One region of the Stenotrophomonas pictorum JCM 9942 genome, then DNA from elsewhere that is predicted to be linked to it. Evidence: riboswitches for the same ligand, from Rfam matches in the RefSeq annotation. Region 1 holds a riboswitch; the other holds the start of a gene.
The links. A riboswitch is a leader RNA that binds a small molecule or an ion and turns the genes downstream of it on or off. The one in region 1 is predicted to bind cobalamin.
Positions count from the first base shown of each region.

Region 2: another riboswitch for cobalamin. It lies ahead of ARC78_RS00705 (ribonucleoside-diphosphate reductase subunit alpha); the one in region 1 lies ahead of btuB (TonB-dependent vitamin B12 receptor).

Region 1 is NZ_LLXS01000038.1:41,334-44,694, reverse strand. Features, by position in the region: gene ARC78_RS11670 (histidine phosphatase family protein) at 1-42, opposite strand, end outside; gene cobT (nicotinate-nucleotide--dimethylbenzimidazole phosphoribosyltransferase) at 39-1,109, opposite strand; cobalamin riboswitch at 1,198-1,435, shown strand; gene btuB (TonB-dependent vitamin B12 receptor) at 1,552-3,361, shown strand, end outside.
Region 2 is NZ_LLXS01000004.1:9,899-13,259, reverse strand. Features, by position in the region: gene ARC78_RS00710 (Na/Pi cotransporter family protein) at 1-1,445, opposite strand, end outside; cobalamin riboswitch at 1,595-1,818, shown strand; gene ARC78_RS00705 (ribonucleoside-diphosphate reductase subunit alpha) at 2,087-3,361, shown strand, end outside.

The DNA of each region.
Region 1 (3,361 bases):
CTGGCGCCCGGTGGACGCGTGCCGCATCAGATCCAGGATCATCGGCGGCCGTCACGATCGGCCACGGCCGCTTCTTCAAACGTGGCCATCTGGTTGTGCAGCGCGCAGGCCATGCGCACCAGCGGCAAGGCCAGCGCCGCGCCGGAGCCTTCGCCCAGACGCAGATCCAATTGCAGCAGCGGCTGCGCCTGCAGCAGCTCGAGCAGGCGGACATGCCCGCGCTCGGCCGACTGGTGCGAGAACAGCAGCCACGGCCGTACCCCGGGATTGATGCGCACCGCGGCCAACGCGGCGGCCGAGACGATGAAGCCATCCACCAGCACCGGCACGCCGCGCTGTGCGGCGGCGATCATCGCCGCACTCATCGCCGCGATCTCCAGCCCACCGACGCGGCGCAGCGCTTCCCAGCCCGGTGATGCCGCGGCGTTGATCGCCTCGCCATGCAGGGCCAGCGCGCGGGCGATGATGTTCTTCTTCTGCACCATGCGCACCGCGTCCAGCCCGGTGCCGATGCCGACCAGCTCCTCCAGCGGCAACGGCCCCAGCACCGCGGCCAGGGCACTGGCGGAGGTGGTATTGCCGATGCCCATTTCCCCCAGCACCAGCAGGTCCGCGCCGCCGGCGCAGACAGGGTCCACCGCGCGCCGGCCGGCGTCGAAAGTGGCACGCAATTCGACTTCCGACATCGCCTCGGCGGTGCTGAAATCCGCGGTGCCGTGACGGGCCTTGTCGGTGACGACTCCGGCGATCGGGGCGGTCGCGCGGCTGCCCACATCCCACACATGCAGCGGCAGGCCCAGCTCACGCGCCAGCACCGCGATAGCCGCGCCCCCGGCAGCGAAGTTGTGCAGCATCTGCACCGTGACTTCGGCCGGATAGGCCGAGACCCCGCGCGCGGCAACCCCGTGGTCGCCGGCGAACACGATCACCGGCACCTGCGCGGCCTGCGGCCGGTCAGCGGCCTGCAGCGCGGCCAGTTCGATGGCCAGCGTCTCCAGCCGGCCCAGGGCGCCCTCGGGCTTGGTCAACTGCCGCTGGCGGGCGATGGCACGTTGGCGGTGTTCCTGCGAAGGCTGCCCACAGGCCTGCCCGAACCACGTTTCTGTCACGACTGTTCCGATACTGCGATGCAATCGCGCATTTTAACCGCCCGGGCGCGGTTGCCGGCCTTTTGCGCAGGCCTGGCGGTGATCGCATAGAATGCGCGCACTTTCGGGTGACCGGCCGGCCTTGCCGGACGGTTGAAACGGGAAGCCGGTGCCGCGCCCTGCTGGAATTCCAGCCGTCCGCCATTCCGGCACTGCCCCCGCAACGGTAAGCAGGACAAGACCAGGCAACACCGCCACTGTGCATGGCACGGGAAGGCGCCTGGTCGGAAGCAGCCTCGGCTGCCTCGCCTGCGAGTCCGGAGACCGGCCCGGAAGCCGACTGGTTGCGATGCGGAGGGCATGGCGGCGGCTGTAGCGCCGTGTGCGCGACCTCCGTCTTCTTCCCTCTTCTGGCAGCCTTCCCCATCCGCCTGCGCGGGAGCGCGCAGGTCCAGGAGCTTCCATGAAACTGTCTTACCACACCCTTTCCCTCGCCCTTGCCTTGGCCTTGCCGGGCGTTGCCGCCGCGCAGAACGCACCGACCGAGCCGGCTCCGACCCGACTCGATGACATCACCGTCACCGCCACCCGTACCCCGGTCTCGATCGAGAACAGCGTGGTGCCGGTGCAGGTGATCGACCGCGTGCAGATCGACCGCAGCCAGGCCAGCTCGCTGCTGGAACTGCTGCGCGGCCGCGCCGGCCTGGATTTCGCCAACCAGGGCGGCGCCGGCAAGATCACCTCGCTGTTCCTACGTGGCAGCAACTCCAACCAGGTGCTGGTGCTGGTGGACGGCGTGCGCATCGGTTCGGCCACCAACGGCATGCCGACCCTGCAGGACCTGCCGGTCGACCAGATCGAGCGCGTGGAGATCGTGCGCGGCCCGCGTTCGAGCCTGTACGGCTCTGAAGCCATTGGCGGCGTGATCCAGATCTTCACCCGCGCCGCCGGCCAGGGCCTGCAGCAGAATCTGGCGCTCACCGCCGGCAGCCACAACCTGCGCCAGGCCAGTGCCGGCTTCAGCAACCGCGGCGAACGCGGCTGGATCTCCGCCCAGGGCGGCTACCAGAGCACCGACGGCATCAACGCCTGCCGCGGCACCGCCGCCGGCTGGGGCGCGGGCTGCTATGCCGATGAGCCGGACCGTGACGGCTACCGCAACACCTCGATCAACGTGCGCGGCGGTTATGCGCTGAGCGAGGCATTGAGCCTGGAAGGCCACATGCTGAACTCGGACAGCTTCAACGAGTACGACGGCAGCATCTTCGGCGGCAACGAAGCCGACAACCGCCAGCAGGTCTACGGCGGCAAGCTGGCATGGGCGCCCTCGGACAGCTTCCGCCTGAGCGCGCAGCTCGGCCGCAGCAACGACCAGGCCGACAGCTACTTCGCGGCCGGCGGCGCGCGCACCCTGGCCAGCGTGTTCAACACCCGTCGCGACACCGCCGCCGTGCAAGGCGACATCAAGTTCGGCGAAGGCCAGCAGATCAGCGCCGGCGCCGATTGGCAGCAGGACCGGATCGAAAGCACCACCGCGTTCGATGTGGATAACCGCGACAACACCGGCGTGTTCGTCGAATACCAGGGCGGCTTCGGCGCGCACTCGCTGCAGGCCAGCGTGCGCAACGACGACAACGAGCAGTTCGGCAACCACACCACCGGCAGCCTGGGTTACGGCTTTGCCTTCGGTCATGGTTTCCGCCTGACCGCCAGCGCCGGCACCGGCTTCAAGGCACCGACCTTCAACGACCTGTACTACCCGGGCTTCAGCAACCCGGACCTGAAGCCGGAAGAATCCAAGAGCCTGAACCTGGGTCTCGCCCAGTACGCCGACACCTGGAACTGGACCTTCAACGCCTACGAAACCCGCATCGACCAGCTGATCGGCTATGACAGCAGCTTCGCGCTGGTCAACGTCGCCGAAGCCCGCATCCGCGGCGCCGAGCTGACCGGCTACCTGTCGCTGGCCGGTTTCGACCTCAACGCCCAGGCCAGCTTCACCGACCCGCGCGACCACACCGCCGGCGCGGCCACCTACGACAACCTGCTGGCCCGTCGCGCGCGCACCAGCGGCCGCCTGGACGTGGACAAGAGCTTCGGCCCGCTGCGTCTGGGCGTGACCGCGGCCGGCAGCGGCCACCGCTTCGACAACGCCGCCAACAGCGTGCGTCTGGCCGGCTACGGCACCGTCGATGTCCGAGTGGAATACGCAATCAACGCAGAGTGGAGCCTGCAGGCCAAGGCCGCCAACGTGTTCGACCGCGACTATGAAA
Region 2 (3,361 bases), on a different contig from region 1:
TGCAGCTGGTGGGCGTCCTTGACCGCCTTGACCAGCTGCGAGGCGGCCTCCTGTCCGTCACGCCACCACTGCTGGCGGACCTCGTCCAGCGGTTGTTCGAACCGGCCGGCAAAACGCAGCAGCTCGCCGTACACCGGCTTGATGTGTTCGCGGTACAGCGTCTCGCTGTCCAGGGTCGATTGCTGCAGGCGGCCGCGCAGCACGACGTCGTCGTGGCGCGGTGCCGCCAGTTCGTCCGGCGGGCAGTACAATGCCTGGCCGATCACCTCCAGGCTGAGCCGGCCCAGATGGCGCAGCTCCTGGCTGAAGGCCTGGGTGGCGGTGTCGGCGCTGCGCAGCGCACTGTCGCTCAGGTACGGCGAGCGGCGCGTGGCCGCCGGCCCCCGTGCGATCTCCGCGACCAGCCCGGCCGGTTGCGGGCGGTCGGGCAGCCAGCGTTCCAGCAGCCGCGCAAAGCCCGCCTGCCATGGCCAGAATAGGGCCACGCCGAGCGCGTTGAACAGGGTGTGGAACAGGGCCAGCTGGATCAGCGCGTTGTCGCCCATGCCGGCCCGGGCGGTGAGCCACAGCACCGCCGACTGCAGCAGCGGCAGGGCCAGCAGCGCCACCAGCGCGGTGCTGACGTTGAACAGCACATGCGCCAGCGCCAGCCGCTGCCCGGCGCGGTTGCCGCCCAGGAACCCCATCACCGCGGTGGACACACTGCTGCCGACATTGGAGCCGATGGCGATGGCCAGGCTCTGCGCCGGTTCCAGCTGGCCTTGCGACAGCGCCGCCAGGGTCAGCATCAGCGTGGCATGCGAGGACTGCACGATCACCGTCAGCCCCAGTCCCACCGCCACGAACAGCAACGTGCCGGCCCAGCCATCGGCGGCATAGCGGCCCAGCTCGATGGTGGTCATCGCCGAGAAACCGTCCTTGATCTGGTCGATGGCCAGGAAGATGAAGGCGATGCCGACCAGCAGCTGCCCGGCCGCCATGCCGCGCGGACCGGTGTAGCGGGCCAGCACGCCGAACACCAGCAGCGGCAGCGCCAACGGCGACAGGCTCAGGTTCTGTCCGGCCAGCGCCAGCAGCCAGATGCCGCTGGTGGCACCGAGATTGGCGCCCAGCAGCACCGCGATCGCGCCGCCGAGCTGGATCAGCCCGGTGCCGAGGAAGGCGATGGTCAGCAGCGACACCAGCGTGCTCGATTGCAGCAGCAAGGTGGCGCCGCCGCCGAACAGCAGGCCCTTGAGCGGGGTGGCGGTGCTGCGCGCGAGCAGGCGCTCCATGCCGCCGCCGGCCAGCGCCTTGAGCCCCTGTTCCAGGCACTGCATGCCGAACAGGAACAGCGCCAGCCCCGCGCACAGCTGCAGCCAGCCGCCGCTGTAGTGGAACGAGGCGCCCAGCAGCAACACCAGCACCGCCACAGCGATCCATTTGAACGTCTGTTTCAAGGCCACGGCCCGCAGGAAGGGCCGGGGATTGAACCAGCTTTGAGAAAAATATGCTGCCGTCCGGCGATGCCCCGCAACCGTGGCGGGACAAGCTTGCGGCCGGGTTGTGCACAGGGTTGTTCACAATATCTAGTGTTGCGGCTGTCACTTTTGCCCAGTATCTTGTGCGCGTCGGTTCTGTCGGGCAGCAACCCGGTGGACTAAGAGGGAAGCTGGTGACGCCTGTCCGGGCCATTCCAGCACTGCCCCGCAGCGGTAATTGGGAACGACCCCGCCACACAGCACTGAGGCCGCCCGGCCTTGGGAAGCGGCGGAGAAGGAGGAGGCCTGCGCCTCCGCGCCCATGAGTCCGAAGACCTGCCGACAGCCGCGCGAAGCACACCGCGCGGTGCCGGCCGCGCGAATCTCCGGGGGGAGATGGTCGGTGCATCACGAGCCGTGACGTGGACCTGGCCGGTCCGCGCGTCGCGGCCCGTGCGACACCGCGTCCCCATGCTCTGGAACCGCCGGCCCCGCACCTGTCGAGGGACGGGAGCCGCGTGCATCACGCATGGAGAAACGCCGTGACCATTTCCGAAACGCCCGTCGCCGTCGCCCCCACCACGGCGGACGAATTCCTGCTGACCCCGCCGCCGACTGCCACCGCGATGAGCGTGACCAAGCGCAACGGTGTGGTCGAGCCGGTGGACCTGAACAAGATCGTGCGCGCGATCCAGCGCTGCTGCGAGGGCCTGCACGCGGTCGACCCGATGCGTGTGGCCACCCGCACCATCTCCGGCCTGTACAACGGCGCCACCACTCAGGAGCTGGACGAGCTGTCGATCCGCACCGCCGCGCTGCTGATCGGCGAGGAGCCCGAGTACGGGCGCCTGGCCGCGCGCCTGCTGGCCAGCTTCATCGCCAAGGAAGTGTCCGGGCAGGAGATCCACGCGTTCTCGCAGTCCATCGCCCGCGGCCACGAGGTCGGCCTGATCAACGAACGCCTGCTGGGCTTCGTGCAGATCAACGCGCGCAAGCTCAACGATGCGGTCAACCCCGAGTACGACCTGAACTTCGACTACTTCGGCCTGCGCACGCTGTATGACCGCTACCTGCTGCGCCATCCGCACACGCGCAAGGTGATCGAGACCCCGCAGCAGTTCTTCCTGCGCATCGCCAGCGCGTTGAGCGAGGACGTACCCGAGGCGCTGGCGCTTTACCAGCGCATGGGCAGCCTGGACTACCTGCCGTCCAGCCCGACCCTGTTCAATTCCGGCACCGTGCACGAGCAGCTGTCCTCGTGCTTCCTGCTCGATTCGCCGCGCGATTCGCTCGAGTCGATCTACGCCAGATACGGCGATATCGCGCAGCTGTCCAAGTTCAGTGGCGGCATCGGCGTGAGCTACTCGCGGGTGCGCTCGCGCGGCTCGCTGATCCGCTCCACCAACGGCCATTCCAACGGCATCGTGCCGTGGCTCAAGACGCTCGATTCCTCGGTGGCGGCGGTCAACCAGGGCGGCAAGCGCAAGGGCGCGGCCTGCGTCTATCTGGAAACCTGGCACGCCGACATCGAGGATTTCCTCGAGCTGCGCGACAACGCCGGTGACGAGTCGCGCCGCACCCACAACCTCAATCTGGCCAACTGGGTGCCGGACCTGTTCATGGCCCGCGTGGAAGCCGACCAGGAATGGTCGCTGTTCGATCCGAGCGTGGTACCGGAGCTCACCGACCTGTACGGCGAGGCCTTCGAGCGCGCCTATGTGCAGGCCGAAACGCAGGGCAAGGCGGCCAAGCGCATTTCCGCGCGCAAGCTGTACGGCCGGATGATGCGCACCCTGGCCGAGACCGGCAACGGCTGGATGACGTTCAAGGACAAGTGCAACAAGGCCAGCAACCAGACCCTGCGCCCGGGCAATGTGATCCACCTGTCCAACCTGTGCACC